4 regions of the Streptomyces sp. SID8374 genome follow, and region 4 is predicted to be linked to each of the others. Evidence: riboswitches for the same ligand, from Rfam matches in the RefSeq annotation. Region 4 holds a riboswitch; each other region holds the start of a gene.
The links. A riboswitch is a leader RNA that binds a small molecule or an ion and turns the genes downstream of it on or off. The one in region 4 is predicted to bind cyclic di-AMP.
Positions count from the first base shown of each region.

Region 1: it holds a riboswitch for cyclic di-AMP, as region 4 does, so the genes downstream of both, GTY67_RS31225 (LysM peptidoglycan-binding domain-containing M23 family metallopeptidase) here and GTY67_RS02765 (C40 family peptidase) in region 4, are expected to answer to the same signal.
Region 2: it holds a riboswitch for cyclic di-AMP, as region 4 does, so the genes downstream of both, GTY67_RS15400 (M23 family metallopeptidase) here and GTY67_RS02765 (C40 family peptidase) in region 4, are expected to answer to the same signal.
Region 3: it holds a riboswitch for cyclic di-AMP, as region 4 does, so the genes downstream of both, GTY67_RS21755 (C40 family peptidase) here and GTY67_RS02765 (C40 family peptidase) in region 4, are expected to answer to the same signal.

Region 1 is NZ_WWGH01000002.1:1,778,586-1,784,420, reverse strand. Features, by position in the region: gene GTY67_RS31240 (STM4012 family radical SAM protein) at 1-550, shown strand, start outside; gene GTY67_RS31235 (STM4011 family radical SAM protein) at 558-1,475, shown strand; gene GTY67_RS31230 (SGNH/GDSL hydrolase family protein) at 1,479-2,309, opposite strand; gene GTY67_RS31225 (LysM peptidoglycan-binding domain-containing M23 family metallopeptidase) at 2,472-3,449, opposite strand; cyclic di-AMP (ydaO/yuaA leader) riboswitch at 3,453-3,613, opposite strand; gene GTY67_RS31220 (tyrosine-protein phosphatase) at 4,025-4,837, shown strand; gene GTY67_RS34715 (DUF6126 family protein) at 4,842-5,018, opposite strand; gene GTY67_RS31215 (XRE family transcriptional regulator) at 5,062-5,670, opposite strand; gene GTY67_RS31210 (aspartate aminotransferase family protein) at 5,730-5,835, opposite strand, start outside.
Region 2 is NZ_WWGH01000001.1:3,532,583-3,538,417, reverse strand. Features, by position in the region: gene GTY67_RS15410 (MerR family transcriptional regulator) at 1-550, shown strand, start outside; gene GTY67_RS15405 (PP2C family protein-serine/threonine phosphatase) at 690-2,012, shown strand; cyclic di-AMP (ydaO/yuaA leader) riboswitch at 2,223-2,375, shown strand; gene GTY67_RS15400 (M23 family metallopeptidase) at 2,387-3,430, shown strand; gene GTY67_RS15395 (aldo/keto reductase) at 3,680-4,624, shown strand; gene GTY67_RS15390 (PrsW family intramembrane metalloprotease) at 4,645-5,835, opposite strand, start outside.
Region 3 is NZ_WWGH01000001.1:4,852,051-4,857,885, reverse strand. Features, by position in the region: gene pcrA (DNA helicase PcrA) at 1-2,404, opposite strand, end outside; cyclic di-AMP (ydaO/yuaA leader) riboswitch at 2,664-2,830, shown strand; gene GTY67_RS21755 (C40 family peptidase) at 2,829-4,049, shown strand; gene GTY67_RS21750 (hypothetical protein) at 4,100-4,453, opposite strand; gene GTY67_RS21745 (C40 family peptidase) at 4,719-5,819, shown strand.
Region 4 is NZ_WWGH01000001.1:627,234-633,068, reverse strand. Features, by position in the region: gene GTY67_RS02785 (helix-turn-helix transcriptional regulator) at 1-673, opposite strand, end outside; gene GTY67_RS02780 (ATP-binding protein) at 923-1,354, shown strand; gene GTY67_RS02775 (LysR family transcriptional regulator) at 1,437-2,351, opposite strand; gene GTY67_RS02770 (LysE family translocator) at 2,425-3,066, shown strand; gene GTY67_RS02765 (C40 family peptidase) at 3,145-3,615, opposite strand; cyclic di-AMP (ydaO/yuaA leader) riboswitch at 3,619-3,805, opposite strand; gene GTY67_RS02760 (hypothetical protein) at 4,159-4,464, opposite strand; gene GTY67_RS02755 (ATP-dependent Clp protease proteolytic subunit) at 4,472-5,107, opposite strand; gene GTY67_RS02750 (excalibur calcium-binding domain-containing protein) at 5,252-5,770, opposite strand.

The DNA.
Region 1 (5,835 bases), on a different contig from region 4:
GGTGGGCCGGGACCATCTGCTGGCGTACGGCTACGAGCAGGTGTCGATGCGGATGTTCCGGCGCGCCGACGCCCCCCGCGAGTCGCAGGACGGCCCCGAGGACTACGCGTGCCAGACGGACGGCATGATCGGGCTCGGCTGCGGGGCCCGTTCCTACACGGCGGCCCTGCACTACTCCTTCGACTACGCGGTGGAGATGCGGGAGATCCGCTCCATCATCGACCGCTTCACCACCACCGAGGACTTCTCCCGGGCCGAGGTCGGCAGATACGTCGACGCGGATGAGGCCCGCAGGCGCCACCTCCTCCAGTCGCTGCTCCAGGCAGCCGGTCTGCCCGTGGCCGACTACCGCGCCCGCTTCGGCACGGACCCGTCGGAGGACTTCCCCGCCGAGCTGGAGCGGTTCGCGGACCGGGGCTGGCTGGACGGCCAGGCTCCGGAGGGTCTGCTGCGGCTCTCCCCGCTGGGGCTGGCCCACTCGGACGCGCTGGGTCCGGCGCTGTTCTCCCCCGGGGTGCGGGCCGCGATGGCCGCGTACGAGCGGAAGTGAGCGGGCCATGGACCTGACCATCCTCTACCGGGGCCCGCTGGCCTCGTGCGACTACGACTGTCCGTACTGCCCGTTCGCCAAACGGCGTGACAGCAGGGCCCAGTTGACGGCGGACCGGGAGGCGCTGGAGCGGTTCACCGCGTGGGCGGCGGCGCAGACCGGTGACCGGCTCTCGGTGCTGTTCACGCCGTGGGGCGAGGGCCTGGTGCGCTCCTGGTACCGGCGCGCGCTGACCGAGCTCTCCCATCTGCCGCACATCGGCCGGGTCGCCATCCAGACGAACCTCAGCGGCCGCACCGCATGGCTGGCGGACGCCGATCCGGAGCGGGTCGCGCTCTGGTGCACGTACCACCCGGGGCAGACACCGTACGAGCGGTTCCTCGGGAAGTGCCAGGAGCTGTCCGCCCGGGGCATCCGCTACAGCGTGGGCGTGGTGGGGTTCGACGAGCACCTCGACGAGGCGCGGCGGCTGCGCGCCGCGCTGCCCTCCGAGGTCTACCTCTGGGTGAACGCCGCCGAGGGCCATACGTACACCGACGAGGAGGCCGAGCGGTGGACGGAGCTGGACCCGCTCTTCCCCTACAGCAGACATCCGCACACCTCGGCGGGGCTGCCCTGCCGGACGGGTGAGTCGGTGATCTCGGTGGACGGTGACGGCACGGTGCGCCGCTGCCACTTCGTCAAGGCGGAGCTGGGCAACCTCTACGACGGCAGCTACCGCGCGGCGCTCGGCCCCCGGGCTTGCCCGCTCGCCGTGTGCGACTGCCACATCGGCTATGTGCACCTGGAGACGCTGCCGCTGTACGACGTGTTCGCGGGCGGTGTCCTGGAGCGGATACCCGCCGGGTTCGGCGCGGGCACGCCGCCGACCGGGCCCATCCCCAGGGGCCCGTCCCGGCGTGCGCTTCCGCTGCTGGAGCCCTGACCGCTACAGCGGCAGCAGGTCCGGCCGCTTCGCCTCGACGTGGTCGCCGGACGACTCGCCGCGCAGCCGCCGCCCGATCCACGGCACCAGGTACTCCCTGGCCCACTGGATGTTGTCGCGCCGCTCGTCGAAGGGGCGGCGCTGGGCCTGCGGCGGCCAGGGCTGGTCCGGGTCGGCGGGCACGTCGTGGCCGAGGACCTGGGCGGCGCGCAGGGCGACACGGGTGTGGCCCTCGGGCGAGAGGTGGAGCCGGTCGGCGTCCCAGGCGCGCCGGTCCTGGACCGAGCGCAGCGACCACAGGTCGAGTACGGGGCACTGGTAGCGGTCGGCGATGGCCCGCAGGTGGACGTTGTACGTGGCGATCTTGCCGCGCATATGGCGCAGCACCGGGACGCCCCGGGTGTCGAACCCGGTGGTGACCATGACGGTGCCGACGGCGTTGGTCAGGTCCGCGACGGCCCGCTCGAAGCGCTCGGCCAGATCGTCGGGGTCGGTGCCGGGCCGGATGATGTCGTTGCCGCCCGCGCAGAAGCTGACCAGGTCGGGAGCCAGCTCCTTGGCGCGGGGGAGCTGCTCCTCGACGATCTGGTCGAGGAGGCGTCCGCGTACGGCGAGATTGGCGTAACGGAAATTGCCGTGCCGGGTCTCGTCCGGGTTCGTCGCCGCGTCGTCGGGGGCCGGGAGCCGGTCGGCGAGCAGAACCGCGAACCGGTCCGCCCAGCCGACGAAGGTGCCGTCGGGACCGGGATCGCCGACGCCCTCGGTGAAACTGTCCCCGATCGCCGCGTACGACCCGATGATGTTCTGCTGCTGGGTTCTCGAATCGTCTGCCACAAGCACTTATCCTGCACCGTTCAATGTGACCTACGCGACCGTAATATGGGGTTGACGGGTGGTGAGATAGACCACCCGGTCAGGTTTTGGTAAACCCGGAATAAGCGGAGGGGCGGTGCGCCGCCGCGCACCGCCCCTCGATCACTTCGTGTTGCCCTCGGGTCAGAGGGAGACGCCGTGCTGCCGCAGGTAGGCGACCGGGTCGACGTCCGAGCCGTAGCTCGGGCCGGTGCGGACCTCGAAGTGGAGGTGCGGGCCGGTGGAGTTGCCGGTGGAGCCGGAGAGGCCGATCTGCTGGCCGGCGGTGACGGTCTGGCCGGCGGAGACGCTCAGTGAGGACTGGTGGGCGTACTGGGAGTACATGCCGTCCTCGTGCTTGATGACGACCTCGTTGCCGTACGAACCGCTCCAGCCGGCCGAGACCACGGTGCCCGGGCCGATGGCCTTGACGGGGGTGCCGGAGGCGGCCTGGAAGTCGGAGCCGGTGTGGTAGCCGCTGGACCAGCTGGAGCCGGAAGCGCGGTACTGGGTGGTGACGTTGGGGTTGTCCAGCGGGGCGGTCCAGCCGGAGCCGGTGGACTGCGAAGAGCCGGTCTGCGCGGAGGTGCCGGTCTGCGCGGCGGCGTCGGACTCGTCGGCCGAGAGGGTGTCGCCCTTCGGGGCCGGCTCGGCCTTCTTCGGCGCGGCCTTCGGGGCGGCCGCCTTGGGCGCCGGGGCGGACTTCTTGGCCTCGGAAGGCGCGGCGGAGCCGGACGCCTTGGCGCCGAGGGTCAGCTTCATGCCCGGGAAGATCAGGCTGGGGTTCCCGCCGACGGTGGAGCGGTTGTCCTGGTACAGCTTCTGCCAGCCGCCCTTGACCTGGTGCTCGGCCGCGATCTTGGCGAGGTAGTCGCCGGAGACGACGGAGTACGTCTTCGGGGCGGCCTTCTTCGCCGTGGCGGGCGCGGTCTGCGGTGCGGCCTGCTGCTGCGCGCTCTGCGCGGCGGCGGGCTTGACGGCGGGGGCCGCCTTCTCCGCGGCGTGGGCGCCGGTGGCACCCATCAGCGGGAGGGCGAGTACGGCGCCGCCGGTGCCCGCGGCGAGGACGCCGCGGTGGATCGGGCCGGACTTGGGACGGCGGTGCTTACCCTTTGCGGGCATGGGGAAGTTCCTCTCCGGCGCCTGCGAGGTGAGCTGTCGGGTTCGGGCTGGAGATGCCCGGCCGCCGGATGGCGACTTCACCCCGAGCCGGTCCGGATCGCTCCGGGCCGGCGGCTTACCTGGTTCCCCCGCTCCTGCCACACGTGAGTGGGTGGGTGCGAATTCCGGGCGGCGGCAGGATTAGGCGGTCCGTCCGGATTGACGGTGACCGTAAACGAGTCAGGACGACAGGAACAAGCCGTCGGTTGCACGCCGGAAACATCGATTCAATTCCGGTTCGGATTTCCCGTCACACTCCGTGGATTACGGATCTTGGCTTTCCGTACGGATCCCGGGAAAACGGCCGGGCGCCACCGCCACGGTCCGTCACGGATATGATCCCGCTCACCTGCGGAATCCCATCTCCCCCATTAGCGGGGCATGTTCTGCGAAATACACCAATACGGACATGGCGTGGACGCCATCCCTGACGCGCCGTCAGCAGACCATTGATTTCCCCGTGCACCGATGTCGTATCGTCGCAGGAGCGCCCTCGCCGGAGAGCCGCGCCGACGCCAGAGATTCCAGGAGCCACCGTGACGCAGCAGGTGCCGCAGGTCCCGCCGACCGAGACCGCACTGACCGGAGTCCGCAACTTCCGCGACGTGGGCGGGCTCCCCACCACGGACGGGCGGCGCACCGCCTTCGGCAGGCTCTACCGCAGCGGCCACCTGGCGCACGCCACCGCCGAGGACGCGCTCTTCCTCGGCGGGCTCGGGCTGCACACCGTCTTCGACTTCCGCAACTCCGCCGACCACAAACTCGACGGGTACGACATCGAGCTGGCCGGTGTCCGCAATGTCAGCATTCCGCTCTCCGACCCGGCCGACGGAGCCGAGTTCTGGCGGCTGGTGCGCGACGGGAACATCCAGCAGCTGCGCTCCATCCTCGCCAACGGCAAGGGCACCGAGCGCATGATCACCATGTACCGGTCGACCATCGTGGACCGCACCGCCGAGCACAGCCGGGTGCTGCACGCGCTGGCGGAGGACAGTGTGCCCGCGCTGATGCACTGCGCGGCGGGCAAGGACCGGGCAGGGCTGTCGATCGCGGTCTCGCTGCTCGCGGTCGGTGTGGAGCGCGAGGCGATCGAGGCGGACTACCTCAAGTCCAACGACCCCCACCGCCGGTACAAGGTGAAGCGCACGGACATGTCCGAGGTCGGGATGTCCGCCGAGGTGATGGAGCTCCTCAACCCGCTCTTCGGGGCGCAGTCCTCCTACCTGGAGGCGGCGTTCGCGGCCATCGACGAGACCTGGGGCACGACGGACCGCTATCTGTCCGAAGGGCTGAACGTCTCCCCCGAGACCCGGGAGCGGCTGCGCGAGCGGCTCCTCGACCAGGGCTGACGGCCTACTCGGCACCCGCCACCATGAAGAGCAGGTAGAGGAAGGCCGCGATCACGTGGCCGACCACCAGGTAGGCGAAGAGCCGGATGACCAGACCGCGCGGCATCCGGCGCTCCTGCGAGTCCTTGGTGGACTTCGGGTGCCTCGGGCTCAGCGGGTCGTAGTGCTCGGAATCGGACATGACGGTCCTCTCTGCCGGCCTCGCGGCCGGTGGGACGAAGGGGTCAGCGCGCGTGGAGCGCGTTGCCGAGGCAGAGCTCGGCCGAGGGGCTCTGGAGCAGGGAGTGGACGAAGAGCAGCTCCGCCCCGCCCCGGTCCAGGGCCGCGATCCGGTGCGGGGTGAGCGAGTCGAAGTGGGCGCTGTCGCCCGGGTCCAGATCGTGCACGGTCTCCCCCAGCGCGACCCGCAGCCGCCCGCCGAGGACGTACAGCCACTCCTCACCGGGGTGCACGCGGACCAGATCGCCCTGGGCGCCGTAGGGGACCCTGACCCGCAGCGCCTGCATGGCGCGGCCGGAACCGCCCGCCCTGCGGTACATCCAGCCGTCGGCCTCGGCGCCCTCGAAGGCGCCGCCCCGGATGATCGACTCCCGCTCGGGCGGCTTCTCACCGAGGAGCTCGGAGACCGTCGTACCGTAGATGCGGGCCAGGCCCAGCAGCATCGGCAGCGAGGGCTGTCGGCGGCCGGTCTCCAGCCGGGAGAGGTGGGCCGGGGAGAGTCCGGCCCGCTGGGCGGCGGTCTCCAGGGTGAGGCCGCGGCCGCGGCGCAGGTCGCGCAGGCGGGGTGCGACGCCGGGGAGCTCGTCGGCCGCCCCTTCGTCCGGAGGGTTCATACCTCCATTGGGCCAGGAACTTTCCTCCCGGGCAAATATCTTGCCCGGGAGGCAAAAACTCAGCGGTTGGCCACGGCCTGCTTGACCAGGGTCCGGCCGAAGTCCCACATCAGCCCGCCGCCGCTGTGCGCGTCGTCCATGACCTCCGTGAACGCCGCCACGAAG
Region 2 (5,835 bases), 2.9 Mb from region 4:
GGGGGTGCTCGAAGGGCAGCGGGACACGGCCGTGGCGTTGCGGGCGCATCTGCTCCTGCTCGAACAGGAACAGGAGCGCATCGGGCGGCAGATCGCCTCGGTGCGGACCACTCTCCACAAGACGCAGGAGGGGAGGGAACTCATGGCCGAGGAAGTGTTCGACGGGTTCGACCACACCGCTCATGAGCGGGAGGTGACCGAGCGCTGGGGGCGTGAGGCGTACGAGAAGGGCGACCGGTGGTGGCGTTCGCTCGGGGAGGCCGGGAAGCAGGCATTCCGGGACGAGCACGACGCCATCGCGCGGGACTGGGGGCGGGCCAGGGAGGCCAGGGTCCGTGCCGACAGCGAGGAAGCGCAGGGGATCGCTCGGCGGCACTGTGCGTGGCTGTCCACGACGGTCGCTCCCAGCCGGTCGTACGTCATCGGGCTCGGCGAGATGTATGTCGCCGATCCGCGCTTCGGAAAGAACTACGATCGCTACGGGGACGGCACCGCCGCCTTCGTACGGGATGCACTGACGATCTACGCGGAACAACGGCTCTCCGGCTGACCAGGGGAGCGCAGGGGTTCCCGGCCGCTTTTTCCCCCTATTTGGCCGACGACGAGTCGCCGCACGGCGCGGCTCCGGGAAGCCTGGACGGGGCGCGGTACCGTCCGCAGCCGTGGCCGGACCGGGCAGGAGTGCACAGGTGGGGATGGCGGAGAAGGGGCGCGGACGCGTGACGGGGAGCTTCGGCCTCCCGGGGCGCGGGCTGTCCGGCTCCGGGCGGGGCAGGTCCGGCTCCCCGGGAGGTTCCGCGGGGCGAGGGAAGCCGGGAAGTTCCGCCGGGCGCGGGAAGCCGGGAGGGTCTGCGGGGCGCGGGAAGCCGGTGGTGGCCCAGAACCGGGGCACCCGGCGGTTCGTCCGGCTGCTGCCGGTGCTGCTGATCGGCGGCGGGCTCCTCTTCGACTCGCTCGCCCCGCCCAACTTCACCGCCGTGCCCCTGTTCGTGGCCGCGCCGCTGATCGCCGCGCCCTTCTTCTCGCTCGCCAGCACCATCCGTACGGGTGTGGCCTCGGTCCTCTCCGTCATCGCGATGCGGCTCTCCGACGGGACGTCCACCCAGGTCGTCCCGGTCATCGAGATGATCACGGTCCTCACCGCCGCGGCCCTGGCCCTCGTCATCAACGGGGTCGTGCGCCGCAGCAACGAGCAGCTGGCCTCGGCGCGGGTCATCGCGGAGACCGCCATGCGGGCCGTCCTGCCGACCCCGGCGGAGCGGATCGGCGGGCTCCAGGTGGCGGCGCGGTACGAGGCGGCGCAGGCGGACGAGTTCGTCGGCGGGGACCTGTTCGCGGTGGCGGACACCCCGTACGGCGTACGCCTGGTCGTCGGCGATGTGCGCGGCAAGGGGCTGGACGCCGTGGAGGCGGTGGCGGTGATCATCGGGGCGTTCCGGGAGGCCGCCGAGCAGGAGCGGTCCCTGGAGGGCGTGGCGCAGCGGCTGGAGCGGGCGCTGGCGCGGGAGGGGACGCGGCGGTACGGGCTGGACGCCATGGAGGGGTTCATCACCGCCGTACTGGCCGAGATCCCGCCCGGTTCGGCCTCGCTGCGCCTCGTCAACCGCGGCCACCCCGAGCCGATCCTGCTGCACGCGGACGGGGCCCTGGAGGTCCTGGCGCCGTCCGTGCCCGCGATGCCGCTGGGGATGGACCTCGGGGTGTGGCCGGACCGGTCCGACGAGTGGGAGATGCCCCCGGGGTCGACGCTGCTCGCCTTCACGGACGGGCTCTCCGAGGCGCGGGACGCGCACGGGGTCTTCTACGACCCGGCGGCCCGGCTGCGCGGCCGGATCTTCCCCGGCCCCGAGGAGCTGCTCTCGGCGCTCACCGACGACGTACGGCTGCACACCGGGGGCCGGTCGACGGACGACATGGCGCTGCTCGCGGTCAGCCGGCCGGCGGAGGGGCAGCCGCCGCGGCGTACGACGGTGAAGATCGTCGGCCGGGGCGATGACACGGTGCGTAATTGAAGGGCGCCGCTCCGCATAACAGTTGACACACCATCAGAAAAAGAGGTGTGGGCGAGGGGTCGTCAAGTCGTCCGATTCGGGCCGCTTGTGGACGGTAAGTTCCCGCCGGAGCCGTTAATGATCAACAGGAACAGCTTGGAATCGGGCCCGTCTGTCTATTAACGTTCGATAACGCAGCGCGGTCGTCCCAGCCGTCGTCAGAGACGGCGCCGTGCGCGAGCGCCGAATCCCGCAAGGGAACCGGGGAACCACCTACATGGGGTGAATCGGACGCCTGTGTCTCGTGAGAGGCGGAGGGGTCCGTAGGAGACCTTCCTGCTCCGAACCCGTCAGCTAACCCGGTAGGCGAGAAGGAAGGAAAGGAGTGCGCCCACGTGGCGTCCAACAAGCCTGCCCCTGAGGCCCCGTCACCCTTCACTGCCGATGGCCTCGGTGGTCCGGAGCGGACGTGGGAGGAGTGGAACCCCACCGCGGAGTCCGTCCGTCCCGTGCGCGGCAAGCACCGCGTGGCCAAGCAGCGAGGCCTCGCCCGCAGCTCCACGGTCCTCGGGGTCGGCGTCATAGCGGCTGTCGGTGCGGGTGGCATGGCCACCGCCCAGTCCAAGCCCCCGGTCTCCATCTCCCTTCCCGATTCCATCGCGGACAACCTCCCCGACGCCAAGTCCCTTCCCGGTGTCGGGGCCTTCATGTCCGACGAGGCCGAGGCCGCCCCGGTCACCGCCGCCCCGCTCACCACCGCGGGCATCACGACCGCCGAGGCCGACCAGGGCACCACCGACGCCGGTGAGGCCCTGCGCGCCCGCATCCTCCAGCAGGCCGAGCAGCAGCAGGCCAGCGCCGACGCCGAGGCCAAGGCCGCCGAGGAGAAGGCCGCGGCCGAGAAGGCCGCCGCCGACGCGAAGAAGCAGCAGGACGAGGCCGAGGCCGAGGTCAAGGCCAAGCTCGCCGCGGAGAAGAAGGCGGCGGAGGAAGCGGCCGCGAAGAAGGCCGAGGAAGAGCGCCTCGCCAAGCTCCGCGCCAGCTACACCCTGCCCACCTCGTCGTACACGCTCACCTCGACCTACGGTCAGTCCGGCGCGATGTGGTCCTCGGGCCAGCACACCGGCCTGGACTTCGCCGGGGCGGCCGGATCGCCGCTCAAGGCCGTGCACAGCGGCACGATCACGTCGGCCGGCTGGTCCGGTTCATACGGCTACCGCACGGTCCTCCAGCTGGAGGACGGTACGGAGATCTGGTACGCCCACCAGTCCTCGATCGACGTCTCGGTCGGCCAGAAGGTCAGCACCGGCGAGACCATCGGCCGCATGGGCGCCACCGGCAACGTGACCGGCGTCCACCTCCACCTGGAGGTCCGCACCGCCGGCGGCTCGGCCATGGACCCGGCCGCCTGGCTGAACAGCAAGGGCCTCTCCGTCTGATCCGTCCGAGGAGCCCTGATCCCTCTGAGGAGCCCCGATCCCTCCGAGGATCCCTGATCCGTCCGAGGGTCCCGCTCCGTCCGAGGGTCCCGCGCTCCTTGCAGGTGCGCACCCCTCGCAGGGGCGTACGCACCACCCCGAAACCCCGGCAGCCCTGACGCTCACCCCCCGACGTCAGGGCTGCCGGTCTCTCCGGCGGAGTGCGGGCGGATGGAATATCCGGCTCCGGCACCGTCGTTGAACACCCACATGACTTCTCTGCGCACCCTCGGCAGCTCCGACCTCCAGGTCTTCCCCCTCTCCCTCGGCGGCAACGTCTTCGGCTGGACGGCGGACGAGGACCAGTCCTTCGCCGTCCTCGACGCGTACGCCGCGGCCGGCGGCAATTTCGTCGACACCGCCGATGCCTACACCGCCTGGATCGAGGGCAACCACGGCGGCGAGTCGGAGACCGTCATCGGCAAGTGGCTCGCCTCGCGCTCCAACCGCTCCGACATCGTCGTGGCCACCAAGGTCGGCGCCCACCCCGACTACAAGGGGCTCTCCGCCACCACCATCAAGGCCGCGGCCGAGCAGTCGCTGCGCCGCCTCGGCACCGACCACATCGACCTCTACTACACGCACTTCGACGACGAGACCGTCCCGGTCGAGGAGATCATCACCGCCCTCGACCAGCTGGTGAAGGACGGCAAGGTGCGCCACATCGCCGCCTCCAACATCAGCCCGGAGCGCCTCCAGGCGTCCCTGGACTTCTCCGAGCGCGAAGGCCTGGCCCGGTACGTCGCCCTCCAGCCGCACTACAACCTGGTCTCCCGGGACACCTACGAGGGCCCGCTCCAGGAGACCGCCGCCCGCGCCGGGCTCGCGGCCGTACCGTACTTCGCGCTGGCCGCAGGCTTCCTCACCGGCAAGTACCGCCCGGGCGCGACCGTGGAGAGCGCCCGCTCGGCCAAGGCGGGCGAGCACCTGGAGTCGGAGCGCGGCCGCAAGGTGCTGGCCGCCCTCGACAAGGTCGCCGCGGAACGGGACGCCGAGATCGCCACGGTCGCCCTCGCCTGGCTCGCCGCCCGCCCGACGGTCGCTGCCCCGATCGCCTCGGCCCGCACGGTCGACCAGCTCCCCGCCCTGCTGGCCGTCGCCGACCTGGAGCTGACGGACGCGGAGCTGACGGCGCTCACGGAGGCGTCGGCCTGAGCCGGACCGCCTGAACCGCCTTACGGGGGAGGCGGGGTGGGGCCGTAGGGGGTGTGGTGGCCGTACGGAGGTTGCTGCGGGGGCGGGGCGCCGTAGCCGTACCCGGTTCCGTAGCCCTGCCCCTGCCCGTAGCCGTAGCCCTGCCCCTGCCCGTATCCCTGGCTCTGCCCGTAGCCGTACCCGTACCCATATCCGTACGGCGTCTGCATCGGCATCGGCGGCCGGGGGTACGGGCGCGGGCGCGGGGCCGTGCCGGTCATGTGGGCCGCGTGGGTGAGGGCCGGGGCGGCGATGTCGCGGCGCTGCCAGAGGTGGTGCAGCAGCTCCCGTTCCCGGGCGGCGAAATCCGGGCCCACCGCGTCGTGGCGGGCGCGGCGGCGCAGGCCGGCCAGGGTCGTCGCGAACGACTCGTACTCGGCGACCGCGCGGGCCGCCGCCCGGCCCCGGGAGCGGTCCTGCTTGCCGTGCCAGTGGCGGGCCAGGTCGCGGGCCACGCCCCGGGTCCGCATCGAGGAGAGCGCCAGGGGCTCGGCCGGGGTCAGCCAGCCGGCCGTGGCGTACGCGGGGAGTTCGGCGGCGAGCGTCCGCAGCTCCCGCCTCCGCCACCAGACCGCCAGCCAGGTCACCAGCGCGAAGACCGGGACCATCACCACCCCGTACACCGCGTAGAAGCCGTACGGGCCGAAGGCCGACGAGCCGTTCCACAGGGCGTGCAGGCCCATCGCGGAGACCAGGCCGAGCACCGGCAGGGCGATCCGGCGGACCCGGTGGTGGCGGGCGCTGATGGCCGCGAAGCCGAAGCCGAGGCCGGTGAGCACCGTGAACAGCGGGTGCGCGAACGGCGACATCACGATCCGTACGAAGAACGTCCCGGCCGTCACCGAGGCGATCCCCGAGCTGCCCAGCTGTTGGTCCTCGTCGAACGCGTTGCCCAGGTAGAGGATGTTCTCGGTGAAGGCGAAGCCCGTCGCGGTGAAGCCCGCGACCACGATGCCGTCGACCACGCCCCGGAACTCCCGCCTCCGGAAGATGAAGATGAGCAGGACGGAGACGGCCTTGGCGCTCTCTTCCACGATCGGGGCGATCACTGTCGCCCCCAGTGTGTCCGCGCTCGTCGGGTCGGCCGTCGCCGTGGCTATCCAGCGCATCGCGAACGAGTTGGCGATGATCGCGACGAGCGCGGCCGCGCACGCGCCCCAGGCGAAGGAGAA
Region 3 (5,835 bases), 4.2 Mb from region 4:
TCTTCGGGCGCTCGTCGCCGAAGTCCACCGTCGCCTTGGCCTGGTCGCCGAACCCCTCGACGGCCGTCACCGTGCCGAGCCCGAACTGGTCGTGCGTGACCCGGTCCCCGACCACCAGTGTGACCGTGGGCTTCTCCGTACCGCGCCGGGTCGCGAAGCCCGAGGGGCCGGAGCGCGAGCGCGAGGAGGAGAGCGAGGACGTGATGCCCGAGGTGGGTCCGGCCGGGGCCGCCATCGGGCCCTTGCGCTTCCACTCCAGGTGCGCTTCCGGGATCTCCTCCAGGAACCGCGAGGGCGGGTTGTACGAGGGCTGGCCCCAGGCGCTGCGCATCGCGGCCCGGGTCAGGTAGAGGCGCTCACGGGCGCGGGTGATGCCCACGTACGCGAGGCGCCGCTCCTCCTCCAGCTCCTTGGTCTGGCCGAGGGCCCGCATGTGCGGGAAGACGCCGTCCTCCATGCCGGTGAGGAAGACGACCGGGAACTCCAGGCCCTTCGCCGTGTGCAGGGTCATCAGCGTGATGACGCCGGAGCCGTCCTCGTCCTCGTCGGGAATCTGGTCCGAGTCGGCGACCAGCGCGACCTTCTCCAGGAACTCCGCGAGCGTGCCGGTGCCCTCCTCGTCGCCGCGCTCCTGCTCGAACTCCAGGGCGACGGCGGCGAGTTCCTGGAGGTTCTCGATACGGGTCTCGTCCTGCGGGTCCGTGGAGGCCTGGAGCTCGGCGAGATAGCCCGTGCGCTCCAGGACGGCTTCCAGCACGACGGCGGGTCCGGCGCCGGACTCGACGATCGTACGGAGCTCCTCCATCAGCGTGTTGAAGCGCTTGACGGCGTTGGAGGAGCGGGCGGCCATGCCGTACGCCTCGTCGACGCGGCGCAGCGCCTGCGGGAAGGAGATCTTCTCGCGCATCGACAGGGCGTCGATCATGGCCTCGGCGCGGTCGCCGATGCCGCGCTTGGGCACGTTGAGGATGCGGCGCAGCGGGACGGTGTCCTCGGGGTTGGCGAGGACGCGGAGGTACGCCAGGACGTCCCGGACCTCCTTGCGCTCGTAGAAGCGCACACCGCCGACGACCTTGTAGGGCAGGCCGACGCGGATGAAGATCTCTTCGAAGACACGGGACTGGGCGTTGGTCCGGTAGAAGACGGCGACGTCGCCCGCCTTGGCGTCGCCCGCGTCGGTGAGCCGGTCGATCTCGTCGGCGACGAACTGCGCCTCGTCGTGCTCGGTGTCGGCCACATAGCCGGTGATGCGGGCGCCGGAGCCTGCGTTGGTCCACAGGTTCTTCGGGCGGCGGCTCTCGTTGCGCTCGATGACGGCGTTGGCAGCGGAGAGGATCGTCTGCGTGGAGCGGTAGTTCTGCTCCAGGAGGATTGTCTTCGCGTCGGGGTAGTCCTCCTCGAACTGGAGGATGTTGCGGATGGTCGCGCCGCGGAAGGCGTAGATCGACTGGTCCGCGTCACCGACGACGCACAGCTCGGCCGGAGCGTCGGCGGCCTCTCCGGACGGGCCGACCAGCTCCCGTACCAGCGTGTACTGGGCGTGGTTGGTGTCCTGGTACTCGTCGACCAGGACGTGGCGGAAGCGGCGGCGGTAGTGCTCGGCCACGTCCGGGAAGGCCTGGAGGAGGTGGACCGTCGTCATGATGATGTCGTCGAAGTCCAGCGCGTTGGCCTCGCGCAGCCGGGCCTGGTAAAGCGCGTACGCCTGGGCCAGGGTCTTCTCGAAACCATCCGCTGCCTGCCCGGCGAAGGTCTCCTCGTCGATGAGCTCGTTCTTGAGGTTGGAGACCTTGGCGGTGAAGGACTTCGGCGGGTAGCGCTTGGGGTCCAGGTCGAGATCGCGGCAGACCAGGGCCATCAGCCGCTTGGAATCGGCGGCGTCGTAGATCGAGAACGACGAGGTGAAGCCGAGCTTCTTCGACTCGCGGCGCAGGATGCGGACGCACGCGCTGTGGAAGGTCATGACCCACATGGCGTTGGCGCGCGGGCCCACCAGCTGCTCCACGCGCTCCTTCATCTCGCCCGCGGCCTTGTTGGTGAAGGTGATCGCGAGAATCTGCCCCGGGTGCACCCCGCGCTCGGCCAGCAGGTGGGCGATGCGGTGGGTCAGCACCCGGGTCTTGCCGGAGCCGGCCCCGGCGACGATGAGCAGCGGGGACCCGGCGTGCACGACGGCGGCGCGCTGCTCGGTGTTCAGCCCGTCCAGCAGCGCCGCGGCGTCGATCACGGGGCGCGGGTGGCCGTCCCGGTAATACCCGTCCCGGGGCGGCGGGGGCGCGTCGAAGACACCCTCGAAGAGACCCTCCGGCACCGCTTCGGGTGCGTGGTCCTCGGGGGGAGGCGGCGGGCCGTCCTCCGCGGACTGGAGGCCGGTCAGGAAACTGTCGTCAAAGAGGCTGCTCATCGCCATCCGAGTCTAGGGGGCCGCACCGACAACGTTCGGCCGAAGGCCGGAAGCGGTCGTTCCCGGCCGTACGCACGGAGAGCGGACTCTCACGTTCCGTGAAGGAGTGCCCGGTCGGAGGGGGTACGGGGCCCCTGATCCGAAAAGGTCACGAAAATGTATCGGGCATATCGCTCATCCTCCTTCCCAGCGGTGCCACGCGTTGGCTAGCGTGCTCGGTCAGGTGATCCGTAATCTCCCTGAGACGACCCGCGTCTCACGGTCACCTCTGCCGAATCCGTGCTGCCCTCCCGGTAGTTCGGAACCGGGGACCCACACGCACAACCGGGGTGAATCGGTCCGTACGCTCGCATCCGGACCGTAGGACAGCCTTCCGTTCCGTCCGAACCCGACAGCTAACCCGGTAGGCGGTCCACGGAAGGAGATGCCGGTCTTGGCATCGCATCGCAAGCCGCGCACGAAGGTGCGCACCACCACCCCCGCCGTCGGGTTCACGACGGCCGCGCTGGCCTCTGTGACGCTGCTCTCCACGCAGAGCGCGACCGCCGCCCCCGCCGAGCCGAAGCCGGCCATCGAGGACGTCCAGAAGAAGGTCGACGAGCTCTACCGGCAGGCGGGCAGCGCGACCCAGCAGTACAACCGGGCGAAGGCCGCCTCCACCGCCCAGCGCGCCAAGGTCGACACACTGCTCTCCGATGTGGCGAAGCGGACCGAGAAGATCAACGAGGCCCGCCGGGAGCTGGGGTCCTACGCGGCCGCGCAGTACCGCACCGGCGGCATCGCGCCCACCGCGACCTTCTTCCTGGCGGACGACCCGCAGGCGTACTTCGACCAGAACCAGGTGATGAGCCGGTCGACGGAGCGGCAGCAGAAGGCCGTCGACGACTTCCGTGAGCAGCAGGCCGCCGCGTCGAAGAAGCGCGCGGAGGCCGTGAAGAGCCTGGAGTCGCTCACCGAGACCCAGGCCACCCTGCGCTCCAGCAAGCAGAAGGTGCAGACGAAGCTCACCGAGGCCCGGTCCCTGCTCTCGAAGCTGACCGCCGAGGAGAAGGCGCGGCTGGCGGAGCTGGAGCGCAAGAAGGAGGCCGAGGCGAAGGAGAAGGCGGAGAAGCTGGCCCGCCGCCAGGCCGCCGAGGCCAAGGAGCGCGAGGCGGCGGAGAAGAAGGCCCGCGAGGAGGCCGCCAAGGAGTCGGACGGGGACAGCGGTTCCGGTTCCGGCAGCGGTACGGGTACGGGGACGAGCCCGGGGTCCGGTACGGGCACGGGCTCGGGGACCGGAGCGGGCAGCGGCTACGCCGCCAAGGCCGAGAAGGTGCTGGCCTTCGCCCGCGCCCAGATCGGCAAGCCGTACGTGTGGGGGGCCTCGGGCCCGGCCTCGTACGACTGCTCGGGGCTGACCCAGGCGGCCTGGCGGGAGGCGGGGGTGACGCTGCCCCGGACCACCTGGGACCAGGTGAAGGTGGGCACGCGGGTCGCCACGTCGGACCTCCAGCCCGGGGACCTGGTCTTCTTCTACGACGACATCAGCCACGTCGGCATCTACAAGGGCGACGGGATGATGATCCACGCCCCGAAGCCGGGGGCGAACGTCCGCGAGGAGTCGATCTACTACATGCCGATCTACGGCAGCGTGCGTCCGGCGTAGCGCCGGGGAGCAGGGGTGGCCGCCTGACCGGTGGCCACCCCCGGGGTCCCTCAGGTCCAGAGGGTCGCGATGAAGATGTTGGCGACCGTCAGGGCCCCGACCGCCGCGAACGCGCCCTTCTCCACCTTCTCCTCGTCCCGCTTGACGTAGACGAGCGCGAGGATGACGACGAGGAGCGCCAGCTTCACGCCGATCTTGATGTTGTTGACGGCCTGGTCGTCGGCCTGGTTGAGCCCGACCAGGGCGACGCCGGTGACCAGCATGGTCAGGGCGCCGTGCAGCATGGCGGGGACGAAGCGTGCGGTGCCCGCGCCCATGGCCTTCATCTGGGTCAGGAAGCCGCCCAGCAGGGAGGCGATGCCGACGATGTGCAGGGCGACCAAGACGCCGATGAGTGCGTTCATGGCTCCGGAGCCTAGCCATGGCCAGAGCGTCGCCGATCAGTGAGGTAAGCCTTTCTCCGGCCCTTCGCCGGAACTGTCCGCCCCGCGCCCGAACCTGCCGGAATGATCAGTTCCGTCTCCGCGTCTCCGGTCATTCGGCGACGAAGAAACGTCACATCCGGGCAATAGCTGTCATGGCGAACCTTTTCCGTGCGCCCGGATTAGCGTCCCTGGCGGGCCTGCCGGTATCCCCCGGCGGGCAGCCGACAGGAAGGATGCCGCCCCCGTGGCCGCGCACCGGAAATCCGCTCACCGGAAACCCAAGCAGCGCCCCTTCACCGGCCCTGCTGCCCGCACCGCCGCCACCCTGGCGCTCGCCGGGGCCGCCACCGCCACCTCGGCCACCGGCGCCGGCGCCGCACCCGCCGAGCCCGCGCCCACCGCCGCCCAGGTCCGCGCCAAGGTCGACCGGCTCTACCACGACGCCGAGGTCGCCACCGAGAAGTACAACGGGGCGAAGGAGAAGGAGGCCGCCGCCACCAAGGCGGTCGACACCCTGGCCGACGAGGCCGCCCGCCGCACCGACCGCCTCAACACCGCCCGCCACACGCTCGGTTCGATGGCCACCGCCCAGTACCGCACCGGCGCCCTCGACCCCGCCGTACAGCTGGCGCTCTCCTCGGACCCCGACAGCTACCTGGAGCGCGCCGCCCACCTCGACCGGGCGGGCGACCGGCAGGCGAGCCTGCTCAGCTCCATCCGGCGCCAGCTCTCCGGCATCGCCCGGGTCAAGGCCCGCGCCGACCAGGAGACCGCAGCGCTCGCCGCCCGCCGGGCTGAGCTGCAAGAACACCGCACGGCGATCCGGACCAAGCTGGCCGACGCCCGCACGCTCCTGGCCACCCTCACCGCCGCCGAGCGCGCCGCGTACGAGCGCTCGGCCGACGCGGCCCACGGCGGCGGCCCCGCGACCCCCGCCGCCCGCTCCACCGCCCACGCCGACCGCTCGGCACCCCGCGCCTCGGCCGCCGCCCCCAACTCCCGGGCGGCCCGGGCCGTCTCCTTCGCGCACGGGGCGATCGGCAAGCCGTACGTCTGGGGTGCGACCGGCCCCAACGCCTTCGACTGCTCCGGGCTGACCCAGGCGGCCTGGCAGGCGGCGGGCGTCAGCCTGCCCCGCACCACCTACACCCAGATCAACGCGGGCCGGCGGGTATCCCGCTCCGAACTGGCCCCCGGCGACCTGGTCTTCTTCTACTCGGGCATCAGCCACGTCGGCCTCTACATCGGCGGCGGCCAGATGATCCACGCCCCGCGCCCCGGAGCACCGGTGCGGATCGCGCCCATCGATCAAATGCCTTTCGCCGGAGCGACCCGGGTGGCATAGTCCCCGGCGCCGGTCC
Region 4 (5,835 bases):
TAACGAAAGGCGAGGTGAGTCCGACATACCCGCCGACGGAGAACGGCAGCAACTGAAGCTCCACGTGCGGGAGTTGAGCCACCTGGGTCAGATGGTGCAGCTGATCCCGCATCACCTCGGGGCCGCCCACCTCCCGGTGCAGCACCGCCTCGTCCAGGACGGCGGTGAACCGCAGCGGCGGCTTCGCGCGCAGCACCCTCTGACGGGTCAGCCGCACCTCGACCAGGGAGTCGAGGTCGTCCGGCGGCAAGCCGTCCAGCGAGGCCCGGGTCACCGCCCGCGCGTAACCGGCGGTCTGGAGCAGCCCCGGCACCACCGAGGTCTCCAGGGTCCGCACCGTACTCGCCTGCGACTCCAGGCTGATGAAGTCGCGGTACTGGGGCGGGATCAGGCCCCGGTAGGCGTGCCACCACCCCGAGCCGCCGCCGCCCGCCGACCCGGCGAGCACTTCGAGCAGGGCGCGCAGCTGGGTGTCGCGCACCGCGTAGACGTCGAGGAGGCGCGTCACGTCCTGGGGGCTGACCCCGCTGGCGCCGGTCTCGATACGGCTCACCTTCGACTGGTGCCAGCCGAGCAGCCGCGCCGTGTCCCGGCTGGTCAGTCCGGAGGCGTGCCGCAGACTCCGTAACTCCTCGCCGAGCTTCCGCCGTCGGACGACGGGGCCGTGCAGCATCCAGGTCTCCTCGCGCTGTGCGGAACGGAACGGGACGGGTCCGACACGCACCGCAAGGTTCGGGCCCGCAAGGGGGTCAGTGTGCCCTCCGCCCCGGTTGTGCGGGCCCGAATTCACCGCTTCGAGCGACAGATATATGCATATCTTGGTCGAACATCGTTACAGCGAGCTTCAACAGTGGCAGTCTGGCGCGAAGCACAATCCTGGCCGACTGCCGGTCGGCCGGGGCGCGAAAGGGACGGCGTCGCCATGGCAGACCATCAGGAAGCAACCGTCACCCTGCCGAGCGATCCGGCCTCGGTTTCCTCGGCCCGCAGATATGTGGCCAGGACGTTGGCCGAATGGGGCCTCTCCGAGGACACGGATCTCGCCGACACCATCCGGTTGATCATCTCCGAACTCACCACCAACGCCGTCCAGCACACCTTCGGCCAGTCGCCCACCTTCACCGTGGATCTGCGCCTGGAACGCGACGAGGAACTGCGTCTGGGCGTGACGGACAGTCACCCCCGGTGGCCTCAGCGGCTGCCCGCCGCCGTACGGCAGGACAACGGGCGCGGCATGGTGATCATCCGGGCGCTGGCCAAGGAGTACGGCGGGCGGCTCACGGTCGTCCCGACGGCCGAGGGCGGCAAGACGGTCTGGATCGCGCTGCCCTGGGCGGTGGCGGTCCAGGGCTGACGACAGGGTTCGCGAAGGCCGCCACCGTTCAAGGGGCTGACACGGTGCAGAGGGCTGCCGTGGTGCAGGGGGCCGCCACGGTTCAGCGGGCCGCCGCCCGGCCGTACCCGCTCCGCAGCAGTGCGAGGAGCGTCGCCGCCGCGGCGGTCGCCCGGTCGCCGCGGTGCACCACGGAGATCGTCCGGCGGAAGTCCGCGGGCTCAAGCCGCCGGACGGCCAGCGGCGTGGGCGACAGCGACGCGACCATCTCCGGCACCACGGCCACGCCGAGCCCGGCGCTGACCAGCGCGCACACCAGTGCGTAGCCCGGCGACTCGCAGACCACCGCCGGTGCGGCGCCCGCCGCCGCCAGCGCGCTCTCCACCCCGCGCCGGGGCGGATGCGCCGGCGCGGAGCTGATCAGCGGCCGGCCCGCCAGCTCCGCGACCGGCAGCCGTCCGGTGCCTTCGGAGAGCCGGTGCCCGACGGCGGTCGCCAGCAACAGCTCCTCGACCAGCAGGGGCTCCACGGTGACGCCCGGGGGCGGCGGGTCCGCCACCGCCGGTTCGTAGGTGTGGGTCAGCGCCAGGTCCACCTCGCCCTCGGTCACCGCCGCGATCCCGCCCGGCGGCTCGTACTCGGTGACGGCCAGATCGACCTCCGGGTGGGCCCGCCGGAACGCGCTCAGGACCGGCGGCAGCAGATGGACCCCGGCCGTCGTGAACGTCCCCACCCGCAGCCTGCCGCCCGACAGCCCGGCCAGCTGCGCCAGCTCGTGCCGCGCCTGGTCCAGCTCGTCCAGGACCCGCCTCGCCCGGCCCGCCAGCAGCTCACCGGCGGCCGTCAGCCGCGCCCCGCGATGGTGGCGCACCAGCAGCGTCGCCCCGGCCTCGCGCTCCAGCTTGGCCAGCTGCTGGGAGAGCGCGGGCGCGGTGTAGCCCAGGTGGGCGGCGGCCCGTGTGATCGATCCGGTCTCGGCGACCGCCACCAGTGCGGCGAGCCGCGTCGGGTCGTACATGAAGCGTTCCTTTAGCCGGCCCCAGAAGATTGCTAGTACACGCTAAAGGCTCCGCAGGTCCAGGCTGGACCCCATGGACGCACAACTGATCGCCTTCACCGGGGTCGCCGCCGGAATGGTGGCGCTGCCCGGCGCCGACTTCACCGTCGTCGTACGCAACGCCCTCGCCTCCCGCACCGCGGGCCTGGCCAGCGCGCTCGGCGTCGCCGGGGGGCTGCTCGTGCACACCGCGCTCGCCGTGGCGGGGCTCGCCGCTGTGCTGGTGACGATGCCCGTCCTCTTCCGCACGGTCCAGCTGCTCGGCGGCGCGTACGTGCTGTACCTCGGGATCAGCGGGCTGTACGCGCTCCGGCGCCGGGCCTCCGAGAAGGGCCGTACGCCGGACCGGGTACCGCCGGAGGGGCCCGAGGGGTTCGGGCGCGCGCTGCGTCAGGGGTTCCTGACCAACGCGCTCAACCCGAAGGCGCCGGTCCTCTTCCTCAGCCTGCTGCCGCAGTTCGTCCCCGACGGGCAGCCGCCGCTGCCCAGGACGCTCCTGCTGGCCGCCCTCGTGGTGGCTCTGGCCCTCGTCTGGTTCCCGGCCGTGGCCCTGCTCGTGGACCGGCTGGGCCGGTGGCTGCGCCGGCCGCGTACCGCCCGGGCGATCGAGGGCGGCAGCGGTGTGGCGCTCACCGGTCTGGGCCTGGCGCTGGTGACCGGGCCCCTTCTGCGCTGAGGGGCGCCGGGGCCCTCGCGGGCGGCGCCGGCAGATGTGCCCGTACCGCCCGCAAGGGAAGAGCGTCCGGTCGGTGGGTCAGCGGACCCGTCCGTACCAGACGCTCTTGGACCAGATTTTCGCCTTGCGGACCACGTCCCCGGATTTGGGGGAGTGCCAGATCTTGCCTCCCCCGGCGTAGATGCCCACGTGGTAGACGCTGCGCCCGGAATGGAAGAAGACCAGGTCGCCGGGTTTCCGCTTCGATGCGGCGATACGGCTGGTCTTGTTGTACTGCTGCTGTGCCGTGCGGGGGAGTTTCTTCCCGGCCTTCTTGAACGAGTAGAGAGTCAGCCCCGAGCAGTCGAACCGGCTGGGACCCGTGGCCCCGTACTTGTAAGGAGCGCCCTTCTTCGACGCGGCGATCTTGAGCGCCTTCGTCGAATGGGTGGCGGCCTCGGCATCGTTGACCAGACCTGGTGCGAGCATCGAGGACGTCACGGCCAGGGTGAGTACGGAAGCCGTACCGACCCGGGCGAACAGAGACGGGACATGAACCTGCGCAGACATGCGCAACCCTTCGTCAGCCGCCTGTGAAGGATGACCTGTCGGGTTCGGGCTGGCGAAGTTGCCCGGCCGCTTCACGCGGCTTCACCCCGAGGGCTTCCCGGTCTCCCGGTCGGCCCGTTGTGCTTGGGTCCTCCACTCCTGCCGATCCACTCCTGTCGACCAGTCATCCGGGAAGCGGCAGGACTCGGCGTCCACCCGGACCGCCCCGCCGCGGCGGCGGGGGCTTGTCGTCCCAGGGATCTTGACTCACGAAGTGCCGGATTTCCGAGTCGAAACAGTGATTTGTGAGTCTCCTCACCACTGAACCGTTCGGGTGGACGGGGCGGATTCGCGCCCGCCGACGAGCCCGGCGCACACCCTCGTACCAGCGACGAAAGGGGGCATTTCGAGTACAGCCCGCGCGTCGGACGCAAGTTGGGCCGTCGCTCGCGCGGGTGATCCCCTACGCCGAACGAGCGAGGGAAATTGATCGCTGGACCGGGCGTGTCGCACGGCGGGGCGACCGCCCCGCTCCCGTAATGCGCTCCCGGCGCGCGGCGCGGCTCAGTTCGGGGTCGGCGGCACGGCGACCCTGCCCGCCCGCCGCTCGCCGTCCAGCACCCGCAGGGCCCGTACGAGCGTCGCCGCGTGGATCTGCCGCTCGCCGCGCTCATGCATCAGGGCCAGCGCGTCGCGCAGGGCCGCCGCCCCGGAGGCCAGGGCCTGCGCCGCCCGCAGCGCGCTGTAGGTGTCGCCGCCGTGTGCCGGGTTGATCCGGCCCACCTGGTCCAGGACCGCCAGATAGCGGTCGATGAACTCGCCCTCGGCGCGGGTCAGTGCGGGCAGGGGCGGGAACTCCGGTGGCTCCATGGGCGGTTCACCTCGCGTCGTGCGGCGGCTGGGGGAGCGTGCGGTTCTCCACGACGTGGTCCACCAGCCCGTAGGCGAGGGCGGCCTGCGCGTCGAGGATGGTGGAGCGTTCGATGTCGGCGGTGACCCGCTCGGCGGTCCGGCCCGTGTGGCGGACCAGCATCGCCGTGAACAGCTCGCGGGTGCGCACCAGTTCGCGCGCGTGGATCTCCAGGTCGGACGGCCGGCCCCGCACCGGCTCCGCCAGTGCGGGTTGCCGAATGACTACCCGCGCGCCGGGCAGGACATGTCGCCGTCCCGGCGTTCCGGCCGCCAGGAGGGCGGCCGCGTAGGAGCCGGCCTGCCCCAGACAGAAGGTCTCCACGTCGCACGTCAGGAACCGCATCGTGTCGTGGACCGCCGCCATGGCCCCGAACGAGCCGCCGGGGCAGTTGATGTAGAGCGAGAGCGGCCGGCCCGGATCGGCGTGCTCCAAGTGCATGAACTGCGCGATCAGATCGCTCGCCGCGGTGTCGTCGACCGGAGTCCCGAGGAAGACGATCCGCTCGGACAGGAGCTTGGAGTACGGGTCCTGGGTCCGGGTCCCGGACGGGGTGCGTTCGGTGAACTCGGGCAGGACGTGGCGGGCGGCGGGTCGGATCATGGCGGAGCCCCTCTCCTGGGTGCGCGACGGAACGCGGGGGCGGCGCAGGCCGGTCCGCGCTCACGCCCCGTCAAAAATGTACAGGACGTACAGAAGAGGGGCGTGGCTTTCGCGTTCGCGGCATCCAGGAGGGGCGGTGGGCGTCTATTCGCAGCCGACTCCGTCACCGTCGCGGTCGAGGTGGGAGGCGTACCCGGGCTCGCCCCTCCTGATGGGGGCGGCGCCCGCGGCGCGGACGGCGGTGCAGTTCCTGTAGTACGTGTACGCCCCGCCCGCGTCGTCGTCATCGTCCTGGACCGGGGCGGGCGCCTCGGCGGCAGGCTCCGGCGGCGGGGCGGTGACGGTCACCCGCACCTTCTTGATCTTCGTGACCGTCGGGGCGGGCTCCGGGTCGGCCGTCACCGTGACCTTCGCGGTCTCCGTCACGGTGACGGTCACCGTCGGCCCCGGCTCCGCCTTCTTCACCGCGGCCGTCCGCACGGTCTCCGGCTGCTCACCGGTGGCACCGATCCCGATGCCGAGCAGGAACAGCACACCGGCGGCCGGGAGTACGACGCGCTTACGGGCCCAACGCGGCCCGGTGGAAGGGCTCTGCGGCGGCACGGTGACACCAGGCCCCCAGTCCGCTTGGCGTGACGGGTGCTGCGGGTCGTTCCAATTCATCGGTCCCCCAAGGAAGTTCGTGGAGGAGCGACGCTAGTGAGCCGGGTGCACCCGCAGGAGCCAGA